DNA from 2 places in the Cobetia sp. LC6 genome. Region 1 is predicted to be linked to the other one. Evidence: predicted binding sites of a transcription regulator. Region 1 holds the regulator's gene; the other holds the start of a gene.
What was found. The regulator sigma-54, encoded in region 1, starts transcription at its own class of promoters, with help from an activator protein. The targets are predictions, from matches to a motif close to TGGCACNNNNNTTGCTNT.
Positions count from the first base shown of each region.

Region 2: the regulator sigma-54 is predicted to act here: its motif matches at 4,996-5,013, upstream of QQF40_RS05540 (amino acid ABC transporter substrate-binding protein).

Region 1 is NZ_JASSPL010000001.1:36,227-43,894, reverse strand. Features, by position in the region: gene lptB (LPS export ABC transporter ATP-binding protein) at 1-505, shown strand, start outside; gene QQF40_RS00195 (RNA polymerase factor sigma-54) at 739-2,187, shown strand; gene hpf (ribosome hibernation-promoting factor, HPF/YfiA family) at 2,839-3,147, shown strand; gene QQF40_RS00185 (PTS sugar transporter subunit IIA) at 3,157-3,627, shown strand; gene rapZ (RNase adapter RapZ) at 3,765-4,688, shown strand; gene QQF40_RS00175 (HPr family phosphocarrier protein) at 4,675-4,944, shown strand; gene mgtE (magnesium transporter) at 5,360-6,715, shown strand; gene pmbA (metalloprotease PmbA) at 6,817-7,668, opposite strand, start outside.
Region 2 is NZ_JASSPL010000003.1:125,797-133,464, forward strand. Features, by position in the region: gene QQF40_RS05520 (hypothetical protein) at 1-365, shown strand, start outside; gene QQF40_RS05525 (amino acid ABC transporter ATP-binding protein) at 510-1,238, opposite strand; gene QQF40_RS05530 (amino acid ABC transporter permease) at 1,317-2,441, opposite strand; gene QQF40_RS05535 (amino acid ABC transporter permease) at 2,452-3,642, opposite strand; gene QQF40_RS05540 (amino acid ABC transporter substrate-binding protein) at 3,885-4,910, opposite strand; gene speE (polyamine aminopropyltransferase) at 5,341-6,204, opposite strand; gene QQF40_RS05550 (VanZ family protein) at 6,484-6,870, opposite strand; gene hemE (uroporphyrinogen decarboxylase) at 7,025-7,668, opposite strand, start outside.

The DNA of each region.
Region 1 (7,668 bases):
ACGCGCACGCGCCGGCATCGGTTATCTGCCGCAGGAGGCGTCGATCTTCCGCAAGCTGTCGGTGGCCGACAACATCATGGCGATTCTGGAAACCCGCAAGGATCTGGATCGCAATGGCCGCAAGGCACGTCTTGAAGAGTTGCTCGAGGAATTCAGCATCACGCATATTCGTGCCAGTGCCGGCATGAGCCTGTCCGGCGGGGAGCGTCGTCGGGTCGAGATTGCCCGCGCACTGGCCACCGAGCCGGACTTCGTACTGCTCGATGAGCCCTTCGCCGGCGTCGACCCCATCTCGGTGGGCGAGATCAAGAGCATCGTGCGTCAACTGCGTGACCGTGGCATCGGCGTGCTGATCACCGACCACAACGTGCGCGAGACACTCGATATCTGTGACACCGCCTATATCGTCGGCGATGGTCAGATCATCGCTCACGGTGACGCGGACTCCATCCTGGCCAACCAGCAGGTACGCGACGTCTACCTGGGCCACGAGTTCACGCTCTAGGGCCAGCGGATGCGCTGAGCCCTCCCACGGCGAAAGCTTCATAAGCCGCTGCGTGATTTTATCGCGTAGCGGCTTTTTCATGTCTGACATCAGGCGCATGCATGACGTCCATACCACCTTGGTGTAAACATGGCATGCAAGTTGCTTGAATATTCACTGCAACCACTTGTCAGTGGCCCGAGTCACGGTATAGCGTAGTAAGCACGTTCCTTTGCCGTGAATTGACTGACTCCATGAAACCCACCCTGCAACTCCGCCTCGGCACCTCGCTGACCATGACGCCGCAGCTTCAGCAAGCGATCCAGCTGCTGCAGCTGTCGACGCTCGACCTGCGTCAGGAGATTCAGCAAGCCCTCGAGTCCAACCCCATGTTGGAGCTCGACGAGGACTACGAGTCGCTGGATGTCATCGAGACACAGGATACGAGCGAGATCTCCACTGCCGACTCCTCGAGCGAGATTCCCGAGGCATACCCTCTCGACAGTGACTGGTCGGACCTCTACCAGGACCACGCCGGTAGCCTGACCAGCTCCGGCAGTGGCAGCGGGAGCGAAGAAGGGCCGGACTTCGATCGCAATACCAGCGTCGAGAGCCTGCAGGACCACCTGCGCTGGCAGCTGGCGATGACCGACCTCGATGGCCGTGAACGCCAGATGGCGGAGAGCCTGATCGATGCCGTCGACGGTGCCGGTTACCTGAGCCTGTCACTCGATGAGCTGGTCGATGGTCTGCGCGGCCAGGGCCTGCCCGGCCTCAAGGCCTCCGAGCTCGAGCAGGTACTGCTGCGTCTGCAGCAGTTCGACCCGACCGGCGTCTTCGCCCGCGACCTGCGCGAGTGCCTGCTGCTGCAACTGGCGCTGCTGCCGGATGATCTGCCGCTGCTGGCGCAGGCGCGTCGCCTGGTACGTCAATTCCTCGAGGCACTGGGCAACGATGATCGCAAGCTGCTCAAGCGCCGACTGAGCCTTGACGATGACGAGCTGGATCACGTCATCCGCCTGGTGCGCGCGCTCGATCCGCGTCCGGCATCCGCCTGGGGCGAGCCCGCCAGCGATTACGTGATCCCTGATCTACTGGTGCGTCATACCCGCCACGGCTGGCAGGTCGAGCTCAACCCGGAAGCGCTGCCCAAGCTGCGCATCCAGCCGGAATACGCCGCACTGATCAAGCGTGCCGACAAGTCCGCCGACAACACCTTCCTCAAGGACAACCTGCAGGAAGCGCGCTGGCTGATGAAGAGCCTGTCATCACGCAATGACACCCTGCTCAAGGTCGGCCGCGAGATCATGGCGCGCCAGATCGACTTCCTCGAGCAAGGCGAGGAAGGCATGAAGCCACTGATTCTGGCCAACATCGCCGAAGTGGTCGAGATGCACGAATCGACCATCTCGCGGGTCACGACCCAGAAATACATCCACACCCCGCGCGGCGTCTTCGAGCTCAAGTTCTTCTTCTCGAGCCAGGTCGGTGGCAGCGGCAGTGGCGACGCCCACTCAAGCACCGCCATTCGTGCCCGCATCCGCAAGCTGATTGCGGAAGAACCGGCTCGCAAGCCTCTCTCCGACTCACGCCTGGTCGATCTGCTCGCCAGCGATGGCATCGAGGTCGCACGCCGTACCGTGGCCAAGTATCGCGAAGCGATGGGCATCCCATCCTCCAGCGAGCGCAAGCGTCTGGCCTGATGCGTCACCTGCGGCTGCCATGCGCCTGGTCTCCCTCCTATCATGGCCGTTGCCGCCAACCTCAAACACTGGTTTTCTCTCTCACCAGCCTCTGACATTACTGACACCGGCGCGCCTGGCGCGCGCCCTGTCATTCCGTCAACCGCTCGTCAATGGCCCATCATGGCGCGCAGGATGATGGCAAAAATCCATCATTCCGGCTGCATCATTTACCGTCAATCGCATGTTTTTAAAGTCACTTTTAGCCGTATTGCACCGGGATGTCACTCGGTGATCCTTCCGGCACGCCGCTTGCTCCACGCAACCCAAGCGCCTGAAAGGCGGCGTACATGCAGGGATTGGCGACGAAAACCCGCCTTCTTGCGCGCCTTTCATGCACCACCCTTCAAGCGTGACCTTGAAGTCCATTCCGTTACCCCTCACTGAGTTGAAGACAAGCACTGAGCCACGATGCAGCGCAGCGTTGATCTTTGCGCAAAGCTTGGGCATTGTCGGTACAGACGCTCACGACATCTGATGCCGCTGGCAAGGGCGCGAAAACATCGCCAGACGGTGGTCGTCAAGCCTGTTGCAGAGCGTCCGATCAGGGTTTGCTCGTAGTCAAAAAGGGTTACAATTGAATGGCAACCCGCTGGATAAAGGAGCGTGTCCATGCAAGTGAATATCACCGGGCATCATGTGGAACTTACCGATCCTCTCCGCGATTACGTCAACGAGAAGCTCGCTCGCCTCGAACGGCATTACGACAACATCACCAATGTTCAGGTGACACTGTCGATCGAGAAGGAGCGCCAGCAGGCTGCCTGCACCTTGCACGCAGCAGGCGCTGACCTCCACGCCCTGGCAGAAGACCCCAACATGTACGCTGCCATCGACGCGCTCGCCGACAAGCTGGATCGCCAGCTGGTCAAACACAAGGAAAAGTCCCAGGCTCGTGCTCAGGGCACCGGGACCCGTTGACCTTCAGCCATGACACTTGATCAGATCCTTCCCCCCGAGCGCACCCTTTACGGTGTCCCCGGGGGGAGCAAGAAGCGGGTGCTTGAATTCTTCAGCACCTTCATCGCACAGAACATTCCCAGCCTGGATAGCCAGGAAGTCTTCTCGCGCCTGATCGGGCGCGAGAGACTGGGGTCGACCGGCATCGGCCACGGTGTGGCCGTGCCCCATGCACGCAGCCCGCATTGCAAGACACCAATCGCTGCGTTTCTGAAGCTCGGTGAACCCATCGACTTCGATGCCATCGACGGAGAACCCATCGATCTGCTGTTCGTGCTGCTGGTGCCTGAGGAAGCGGACGAGACCCATCTGACGCTGCTCGGGCAGGTCGCGGAATTGCTCAATTCCCCGACCAATCGCTCGGCCCTGCGCCAGGCAGACAGCCAGCGTGCACTCTTTGAGGCATTGACCCAAGCCATCGCCGAATTACCGGCGCGCTGAATCACAGGCCCGGACATCGTCCGGGCTTTCGTCTTGCTGGCCTCCCATCGGCCGACGTACAGCGCACTGATAGCGGGCAACCTTCTGCCCCACCCCTGCATTCTTTCGACGTTGACCTCGCCCTTGGAGAGCACTTCATGAAGATCGTGATCATCAGCGGCCGCTCCGGCTCCGGGAAATCCATCGCTCTCCAGGCGCTGGAAGACATTGGCTACTATGCCATCGACAATCTGCCCGGCATGCTGCTGGCGCCACTGGTCGATCAGCTCGAACAGGACAGCCCGGCACGCCGACGTATCGCGGTCTCCATCGATGCCCGCAACCTGCCGGAAGCCTTGACCCGCTTCCCCGAATTGCTCGACAACGTCCGCCAGAGTGGCATGGACGTGCAGGTCGTCTACCTGACCACCGATTCGCGAGTGCTGCTGGAACGCTACTCGGCGACCCGGCGTCGTCACCCTCTGACGCGCGACAACGACCACACCCTGGCCGAGGCCATCGAGATCGAGCAGAAGACGCTCGCCCCGATTCGCCAGAAGGCCGATCTGGTCATCGACTCGACCAACCTGAGCGTGCACGACCTGCGCTCGCGGATCACCGAGCAGGTCGCCCAGCACAGCTCTCGCCACCTGACGCTGACCTTTGAATCCTTCGGCTTCAAGCATGGCGTGCCGACCGACGCCGACATGGTGTTCGATGCCCGCTGCCTGCCCAACCCGTACTGGGACATCAATCTGCGCGGCGATACCGGTCGCGATGACAGCGTGGCCGAATTCCTGCAGCGCTACCCCACCGTCCAGGCGATGCATGACGATATCGCCGGCTGGCTGGAACGCTGGCTGCCCGCCTATCAGGACAGCAACCGCAGCTACCTGACGGTGTCCGTGGGCTGTACCGGCGGCCAGCATCGCAGCGTCTACCTGTGCGAGCAGCTGGCGAGCTACTTTGCCGAGCGCCTGCCTGAGGTGCGCCTGCGTCACCGCGAGCTGGGCATTCATACCGCGCTGAGCAACCCAGGTGAGACAAGTGATCAGCAGGAGCATCGCGATGCCCTCTCGTGAGCTGACGCTGACCAACCGCCGCGGGCTGCACGCCCGCGCAGCCACCAAGCTGGTCAATTGCTGTGCGCCCTATTGCGCAACGGTGATGGTCAGCCATGGCGAGCGACGCGCCAATGCAGCCAATGTCATGGCATTGCTGATGCTTGCCGCACCCTGCGGCACCACGCTGTTGATCGATGTCGAGGGCGAACAGGCCGATGAGGCGATGCTGGCCATCGAGGCGCTGTTCGAGGCGCGTTTCGAGGAAGACGAATAACCGCCACTGACAGCGCTGTACATTTGCGCCATGCATTAGCGCTGTACATCAGGGATGTGCATTGCGACACGTTCTTCTGGCGCTTGCCTCCCTGCCCCTTTCGCCCTTTGCGCACAGCCTTCCTTTCGGCCCGCTCCCTTTTCGGTCAGCCCCCTCGCGCAGCGCCCCCTGGGCAGCTCCATCACTGTTTACGCAGGGCGTCTCGCGCCTGTTCTTGCACCTGCCCTCACGCCTACCCTTATCCTTGGCCCTGCACCTATCCTTGCCTTGGCAGCCATGCAACGCTGCTTTTGCGCCAGTGACGGAACGTGGATTGTTCTTTTGATAAGAAACACTGTTTTCTTTTGTCGACGCGCCCCCCTACGCCAATGGTAGAATCAGCACTGTCCTTCATGTCGACAGGGGAAGCCGACAGATGAGCAAGACGTCTCGTAAACTCAAGCCAAGACTTGATCGCCTGTCACAGGCGCTGGAAAGCGGCGAGCTGGAACAGGCAAGACGCATGCTCAATCGCGGCCTCGCGCCGGTGGACGTGGCCCACCTGCTGGAATCCTCGCCCCCCAAGGAGCGTAATCTGCTCTGGGAGCTGGTCGATGCCGAGCTGCAGGGCGATGTCCTCCAATACCTTGGCGAAGACATCCAGACCGACTTCCTCAAGGATATGGACGCCGTCGACGTTCTCGCCGCCACCGAGAACCTGGAGCCGGATGATGTCGCCGACATCCTGCAGCGCCTGCCGAATACGGTGATTCTCGAAGTCCTCGACTCCATGGAGGCGCAGGAGCGCCTGCGCGTCGAAACGGTACTGTCCTTCCCGGAGGATACCGCCGGCGGCCTGATGAACACGGACACCATCACCATTCGTCCGGACATCACCCTGGACGTGGTGCTGCGCTACATTCGCCGCCACGAGCGCCTGCCCGACTCCACCGATACCCTGCTGGTCGTCTCACGACGCGATGAATTCATCGGTGCGCTGCCCATCAACCGCCTGCTGGTCTCGGACCCCGGCGTCACGGTGCGCGAAGTGATGGACACCGACAGCGTGGTGATCCCGGCCCTGATGCCGGAGAACGAAGTCGCTTCGCTGTTCGAGAAGCACGACCTGATCTCGGCGCCCGTGGTCGGCGGCGATGGCAACCTGCTGGGTCGCATCACCATCGATGACGTGGTCGACGTCATCCGTGGCGACGCCGAGCACCAGGTGATGTCGATGGCGGGGATGGATGAGGACGAAGACACCTTCTCTCCCGTGATACGGACCTCGTGGCGCCGCGCCGTCTGGCTCGGTATCAACCTGCTGACCGCCTTCATGGCCTCCGCCGTGATCGGCATGTTCGAAGGCACTATCGAGAAGATCACCGCGCTGGCCGTGCTGATGCCCATTGTCGCCAGCATGGGCGGCATCGCGGGCTCTCAGGCACTCACCGTCCTGATCCGTGGTATCGCGCTGGGGCACGTCAAGAGTGGCAATGTCAGCTGGCTACTCAAGCGCGAAGTCATCGTCGCGGGACTCAACGGCCTGTTATGGGCCGTGGTGGTGGCAGGCATCGCCATCGTATGGTTCGGGGATGTCCAGCTGGGGGCGATCATCGGCGCCGCGATCATGATCAACCTGTTGATCGCCGCCGTGACGGGCACACTGTTGCCGGTACTGCTCAAGAAGCTCAATATCGACCCTGCTCTTTCCGGCAGCGTGATATTGACCACCGTGACCGACGTGATCGGCTTCATGGCCTTCCTGGGGCTGGCGACCTGGCTCTATCTGTAACGCCCGACGCGGTTAGTGACTACACCAGAAACAACACGGCCGCCCCCTCGGGAGCGGCCGTGTTGTTTTTCGCCTGTCACACGAGACAGAAGCGTCAGTGATCAGCCTTCCAGCTCACCGTCTTCGCCTTCGGACATGCCCGCGACGGTCATGCCATCGATCAGCCAGCTACCGCTGTGGATGCTGCCACGCGTATCGACATCATCGCCTACCGCCAGCAGATTGGCCGCCATGTCGCGCAGATTGCCGGCAATGGTGAATTCCTCGACCGCATGCTGGATCTCCCCGTTCTCGACCCAGAAACCGGAGGCACCGCGTGAATAGTCACCCGTGACGCCGTTGACGCCCTGGCCCATCAACTCGGTCACCAGCACGCCGGTACCCATCTGCTTGAGCATCTCATCGAGCGAGGTCAGCGGCGCGGTGATGCGCACGTTGCGCGCGCCGCCGGCGTTGCCGGTGGTCTGCATGTTCAGGCGACGGGCACTGTAGGCGCTCAGCATGTAGCTCTGCACCTTGCCGTCGGCAAAGTAGACATTGTCACGCGTCGCGACGCCATCATTGTCGAAGGCGGCGCTGGACATGCCACCGACTTCCCGCGGCTTCTCGCCCAGCGTGAACCAGTCGGGGAACAGCGGCTGACCCAGGCTATCGCACAGGAAGCTGGACTCACGATACAGCGAGCCGCCGGCGATGGCAGACAGGTAGTGACCGATCAATCCAGCCGACATCTGCGGGTCGAACATCACCGGCATGCGACCCGTCGCCACCTTGCGCGCATTCAGACGCGCAAGCGTGCGGCGAGCGGCTTCACGCCCCACCGACTCGGGGGAACGCAGGTCTGCCGGATTGCGCACGCTGGTGTAGTCATAGTCACGCTGCATGCCCTGTGCATCCTTGGCGATCAGCATGCATGACATCGAGTGACGACTGCCGCACTGGCTGGCCAGGAA
Region 2 (7,668 bases), on a different contig from region 1:
TCCTGCTCGCCTTCGTGATGACGCGCCTGCTGTTCGAGTTGCTGATGGCGCCGCATCACCTGCTGAGCATTCGCGGGGCCAATCACACCCTGGATGCCGCGGCGCTGGTGACGCGCTCCATCTCGCGCCGCCCGGCGGTGCACGACAATGACGACAGCTGGGTCGGCAAGCCGCGCAGCGTCACCTGGCCGCGCGAAGGCGAAGAAGCCCCCGCTGCCACAGCGGCGACGGCGACATCTGCCAATGCTCCTGCCGCTGCATCGCCCAAGGCCGCGGCCAAGCCGCAGGAGCCAAGTCTGGGTAGCGATGAAGAGCTGCCAGACACCCGCAGCAGCAAAGTACGCCGCACCGAGCCCAGCCTCTAGGCAAGCCTCTTTATTCAGAGGAACGAATTGATAGTGATCACCCACTAACTACTTTGCGACTCACACACGAAAACGCCCCGCGTGATGGAAATCACGCGGGGCGTTGTCTTTTGACGGCTTACAGCATCCGATCAGTCCGTGGCCTCAATGCCCCAGAATCTGGCTGAGGAACAGCTGAGTCCGCTCGGACTGCGGGTTGTTGAAGAACGGCTCCGGCGCGTTCTCTTCGATGATCTGGCCCTGATCCATGAAGATGACGCGATCGGCGACGGTCTTGGCGAAGCCCATCTCGTGGGTCACGCACAGCATGGTCATGCCCTCATTGGCCAGTTCGACCATGACATCCAGCACTTCCTTGATCATCTCCGGGTCCAGCGCCGACGTCGGCTCATCGAACAGCATCACCTCCGGGCTCAGGCACAGCGAGCGCGCGATCGCCACACGCTGCTGCTGGCCGCCGGACAGCTGACCGGGGAACTTGTGGGCCTGATCGGCGATGCGCACGCGCTCCAGGTACTTCATGGCTTCCGCTTCCGCCTCGCGGCGCGGCCGCTTCTGCACCCAGATAGGCGCCAGACAGCAGTTCTCGAGCACCGTCAGATGCGGGAACAGGTTGAAGTGCTGGAATACCATGCCGACGTTGCGACGGATCGCCTCGATCTGCTTGATGTCCTGGGTCAGCGGCATGCCGTTGACCACGATATCGCCTTCCTGATGCTCCTCGAGATGATTGATGCAGCGGATCATCGTCGACTTGCCGGACCCCGAAGGGCCACAGATGACGATACGTTCGCCCTTGCGCACGCTCAGGTTGATGTCGCGCAGCACGTGGAAGTCGCCGTACCACTTGTTGAGGCCCTTGAGCTCGATCATCGGGCGCTCATCGGCGCCGGTGTTGCCCTGCGAGGCGGATGTTGTCGTTGTCATGATGAAGATTCCTTGGCGCCGTGATCAGCGCTTCTTGTGACCGGTATGCAGCAGGCGCTCGAGATACTGGCTGTAGCGCGACATGCTGAAGCAGAAGACCCAGAAGACCAGCGCCACGAAGGCATAGCCCTCGATGGAGTAGCCCAGCCATTTGGGGTCGGCGAGACCGGCCTGCACGATGGCGAGCAGATCGAAGAGCCCGATGATCAGTACCAGCGAGGTGTCCTTGAACAGGGCGATGAAGGTATTCACGATGCCGGGAATCATCAGCTTGAGCGCCTGGGGCAGCACGATCAGCCCCATGTTGCGCCAGTAGCCCAGTCCCAGCGCCATGCCAGCCTCGGTCTGCCCCTTCGGGATCGCCTGCAGGCCACCACGCACCACTTCCGCCATGTAGGCACTCTGGAACAGGGTGATGCCGATCAGCGCACGCACCAGCTTGTCGAGATTGACCTCACCGGGCACGAACAGCGGCAGCATCACCGAGGCCATGAACAGCACCGTGATGAGCGGCACACCGCGCCAGAACTCGATGAACACCACACAGATGCTCTTCACGATCGGCATTTCGGAGCGACGCCCCAGCGCCAGCAGGACCCCCAGTGGCAGTGCCGCTACGATACCCACCACCGCCAGCACCAGCGTCAGCATCAGACCGCCCCACTCGTGGGTGCCGACGATCTCGAGGCCGAAGCTGCCGCCATGCAGCAGGAAGTAGGCAATGAAGGGGAACACCGCCAGGCTGACGATGGCGACCCAGCCCTTGGCCGGCAGCTTCGGAATCGCCAGCCAGGCGATCAGAGCCGCAAAGACGGCGAAGACGATATCGACCCGCCAGGTTTCCTCACTCGGGTAGAAGCCGTAGATGAACTGATCGAGACGCGCACTGATGAACACCCAGCAGGCGCCCTCCCCCGTGCAGTCCTCTCGTGAGGTACCGCTCCAGCTGGCATCGATCAGCGCCCATTGCAGGCTGGGCACCACCAGCAGGTAGACCAGATACAGCGCGAACAGCGTGAACAATGTATTGATCGGTCCGGCGAACAGATTGGCTCGCAGCCAGGCCACCGCGCCGATGCTGTCGCTCGGCGCCGGACGGGAATCGATCATCTTCTCGGTGACCCGTGACAGGGTCTTTTCAATCGACATGGGCAGACCCTCAGCGCTCGACCAACGCCATGCGGGCGTTGAACCAGTTCATGAACATGGAGACCAGCAGACTGATGGTCAGATAGACCAGCATCGTCATGGCGATCACCTCGATGGCCTGACCGGTCTGGTTGAGCGTGGTACCCGCGAAGACCGAGACCAGATCGGGGTAGCCGATGGCCGTGGCCAGCGACGAGTTCTTGATCAGGTTCAGGTACTGGCTGGTCAGCGGCGGGATGATGACGCGCAGCGCCTGCGGCACCACCACCAGACGCAGTGTCATGCCACCGGACAGCGACAACGCCCGTGAGGCTTCGGTCTGGCCGTGCGGTACCGCTTCGATGCCGGAACGCACGATCTCGGCGATGAAGGCTGCGGTATAGACCGACAGCGCGACCCACAGGGCGAGGAACTCGGGAACGACCGTGATGCCGCCACGGAAGTTGAACCCCTTGAGTTCCGGCAGCTCCCAGCTCAGCGGCATGCCCATCGCGAAGTAGGCCAGCAGCGGCGCCACGATGATCAGACCGAGCGAGATCCAGCCCGCCGGCAGGCGCTGACCGGTACGTGCCTGCCGCTGGCGGTTCCAGTAGCTGAAGATGCCGCTGGCGACGATGGCCAGCACGAACACGGCGATCACCACCGAGAAACCGCTGGAGGTGATGGGGGCCGGCACGAACAGACCACGCACGTTGAGGAAGAATGCCTCGCCCAGCGACAGCGAGCCACGCGGACTCGGCAGGGTTCTCAAAACGGCGAAATACCAGAAGAAGATCTGCAGCAGCAGCGGGATGTTGCGGAAGACTTCGATATAGACCGCCGCCAGTCGCGAGATCAGCCAGTTGGGGGACAGACGCGCGACCCCCATGATGAAGCCGATCACGGTCGCGGCAATGACACCCAGTGCGGATATCAACAAGGTATTGAGCAGGCCGACGATGAAGGTATCGCCATAGGTGGATTGCTCGGAATAGTCGATCAGGCTCTGCAGGATGCCAAAGCCTGCGGTGTTGTCCAGAAAGGCAAAGCCGGTGGTGATGCCACGGCTTTCGAGGTTGGTCAGGGTATTGCTGACGATGATCGCCAACACACCGAACACGCCTGCCAGCATCAATAGCTGGAAGATCAGTGCCCGCTTGGCCGGGTCACGCCAGAATGGCGGCTTGACCGTGGCCGGCGGGCGAGAAGCAGGTTGTGTCATACAGGCAATCTCCGCCGGAAAGCTATGCGACTTCCGCCTGCCGTCCTATCGAACGGCAGGTCAGTTATCTCTCGGCACTCGATGAATGGGTCACGAGGAACAGGCTGGGCCTCATCAACTGGGGGCCCACATGACGCTGGCCAGAGGAAGTGGAGCAAGACGCTCACTTCCCCTGGCCAGCGTCCTTGCTCAGCCTGTCATGAGGGGCAAGGCCCACCCGCAGTACAGGGCGAGCCCGCGCATCAGCGAACCGGCGGGGCGTACTGGACGCCGCCATCGGTCCACAGTGCGTTCAAGCCACGCTCGATACCCAGTGCGGAGCCGGTACCCACATTGCGCTCGAACATCTGGCCGTAGTTACCGACCTGCTTGATGACCTGGTAGGCCCAGTCAGCCGGCAGCCCCATGGCTTCGCCGTAGTTGCCATCGGCACCGACCAGACGCGCGACGTTCGGGTTGGTATCTGCCTTCTTCTCTTCGATGTTGTCGGAGGTCAGCCCCATCTCCTCGGCATTGATCTGCGCGAACAGGGTCCATTTGACGATGTTGAACCACTGGTCATCGCCCTGACGGACGACGGGGCCCAGCGGTTCCTTGGAGATGACTTCCGGCAGCACCATCGCGGACGCCGGATCGGAGAGCTTGATACGCAGCGCGTAGAGCTGGGACTGGTCGGAGGTCAGAACATCACAACGGCCAGCCTCAAAGCCCTTGACGGTCTGATCGGAGGTATCGAAGACGACCGGTTCGAAGGACATGTCGTTGAGGCGGAAGTAGTCCGCCAGGTTCAGCTCGGTGGTGGTACCGGACTGGATGCAGACTGCCGCGCCGTCCAGTTCCTTGGCACTGGAGACGCCCAGGTCCTTGCTGACCATGAAGCCCTGGCCGTCGTAATAGTTCACGCCAGCGAAGTTGAGGCCCAGTGAGGTGTCACGGGTCGCCGTCCAGGTGGTATTGCGGGACAGGACATCAATCTCGCCGGACTGCAGCGCGGTGAAACGCTCCTTGGCCGTCAGCGGTACATAGCGCACCTTGCTGGCATCACCCAGCACGGCTGCCGCGACGCCGCGGCAGACGTCGACATCGAGGCCCTGCCAGTTACCGGCGTCATCCGGTGCCGAGAAGCCCGGCAAGCCGGTGCTGACGCCACACTGGACAAAGCCCTTTTCCTTGACGCTATCCAGGGTCGCGGCACTGGCGCCTGTCGCCATGGAGGCGGCCAGGACAGCGGCGCTAGCGATCAGCAGTGGCTTCTTGTTGTTATGCATCGTGATTCCCTCGCGAAAGTCTGGAGTCCGCTCGATCAGCCTCGAGTCAGAAGTGGTGCAATGCATTGCATGGCACCTATCGACAATAGCAAGCCGCGTTCCAATTTCCGCCTATCGCGTGATCCGCTGCGTTCAACGCTGAAAAAAGCATTGAAGCCCAGTGATATAGGCCAAATCCTCGGGGTGGGGCGGCGGATCATTCCGCACGAATGGCGCTCAGTTAGGCTCATGGTGGGACCAGTTCGCCTCATATCGGTGCAAAATAAAAACGGCCGTTTCATTGCGAAACGGCCGTTGGCGGTGCAGCGATGTAGCGCGAGTGTCAGATTGCGACCAATGTCTCGGTCTGTCTGACTCAACGCTTGTTCATCCCATCAGGCACGTTTTCGTGCCTGATGGGGCTTGCTTGCCACCGCAAGGTGCATGCGGATCACTTCTCCAGCAGGCGCTGCATGAAGGGCGGTAGCACCAGGGCGGCGCGATGGCCTTCGACGGTATAGAAGTCACGCGCGAAGGTGGCGGCAGCGGCGTCTTCCTCGCGGAAGGACTTCACATCACAGCCCTTGCCCGCCAGGGTGCAGCTCCACCAGCCGGACGGATACACCGGCTGCGGGAACGGCAGGGTCGCGACGCTATCAAAGCCCGCTTCGCCCATGTCGTTGCGCAGGTCCTTGATGATGGAATCGGTGTGATAGAGCGGAGACTCGCTCTGCTGCACCATCAGGCCGCCCTGCTTGAGGATACGATGGCAACGCTTGAGGAAGTCGGTCTTGAACAGACCTTCCGCCGGGCCGACCGGATCGGTGGAATCGACGATCAGCACATCGATGCTCTCGTCCGGGCAGTTGTCGACCCACTTGACGCCATCCTCGAACAGCAGCTCGGCGCGCGGGTCGTCATTGGACTCGACCAGCGCCGGGAAGAATTGCTCGGAGGCACGCGTGACCGCCGGATCGATATCGATCTGGGTGACCTTCTCCACGCCCGGGTGCTTGAGCACCTCACGCAGGGTCCCGCAATCGCCACCGCCGATGATGACGACACGCTTGGGGTCTGCATGAGCGAACAGCGCCGGATGCGACATCATCTCGTGATAGAGGAAGTTGTCACGGTCAGTCAGCATCACGCAGCCGTCCAGCACCATCAGATTGCCGTAGGTCTCGGTGGCATAGACTTCGAGATGCTGATAAGGAGTCTGCTCGTCATGCAGCTTGTGGCTGACCTTGAGCGAGAAGGCGCTGCCGTGGCGATCGAAGATTTCGGTAAACCAGGAGCCATCGAGACGTTCGGTCATGGGGGACCCTCGCATTGGATATCACAGACGGGATATCAAGGTATGGATAGAGACGGCACGATGGCCATCGGAAATTGCGCCAACCAGCACTGCGCCAGCATCAAGCCGGCAGTTCACGGCCCGCATGACGATCACGTGTCGTGATGCGTTACATGCCGGGCAAGCGCCAACATGGCGCAGGCGCTGCACCATAGCCAAAGACGGGCGGAGTGGAAAGTGTTGATGCATGACAATTTCAGTCAGGCCGCGTATCGGTGACACGCGGCCCGGGGGAGAGGCTCAGCGAGAGGCCGGGCCGAGGCGGGCCAGATGGAGAATCAGCCTGACGCCCTGAAACACTCCCAGCCCGATGAGGATGCCGGCGAGGTCCGCCAGCGCATCCAGTACTTCAGCGCCGCGATAGGGGATCGCCAGCTGCAGACATTCGATGGCGACGCCCAGCAGCAGCAGGACCGGCAGGATGATCAAGCTGGTCAAGCCCGCCAGCCGCGTAGTCAGCGCCAGCAACGCGAAGGCAGAGAAATGCTGCAGCTTGTCCCAAGGGAAGGTCTGCTCCGGATGCGGCACGCCCGGGGAGAGCGTGCCGAACAGGATCAGCAACAGACACAGCAGCGCCACGAGGGCCCAACCGCGGCGCGGGATGAGACGCTGCTCGACCGGCGTCACGCTGACGCCCCCGCTTTGCGGCCATCGCGGTGCCCGGCCTGCCATGGCGCCGGGTGCACTGCCCGGCGCCCTTCTGCTGGCAGCCCTGCTGCTTGCCACCTTCTACAGGCAGCTACAGGGGTGACAGCAGAAAAGACCATTAAGGGCATCCCCATCAACCGCGGGCAACCGGTGTCGCATTGGCGGCGTCATCCTGATGGTAGGCCGGGCTCAGCTCGTGCAGCGCATCCATCAGGGCATTGACGTTACCCGGGTCGGTGAACTGGCTGATGCCGTGACCCAGATTGAAGATATGGCCCGGCCCCTGGCCGTAGCTGTCGAGGATACGCCCGACTTCGGCACGAATGGCGGCCGGCGTACCGAACAGCGCATTCGGGTCCAGGTTGCCCTGCAGGGCCACACGGTGGCCGACACGCTCACGCGCATTGGACATCTCGGTGGTCCAGTCGAGGCCGACGGCATCACAGCCGGTGGCGGCGATGTGCTCGAGCCATTGGCCACCATTCTTGGTGAACAGGATCACCGGCACACGGTTGCCTTCGCTGTCCGGCTTGAGGCCGGCGACGATCTGCTCCATGTAGCGCAGCGAGAACTCGAGGTAGGCCGGCGTGGACAGGGTGCCGCCCCAGGTATCGAAGATCTGCACCGCCTGAGCACCCGCAGCAATCTGGGCATTCAGGTAGTCGGTAACGGCCTGCGCCAGGGTGTCGAGCAGCTGATGCATGGCTTCCGGATTGGAATACATCAGGCCCTTCACGTGACGGAAGTCCTTGCTGGAACCGCCCTCGACCATATAGG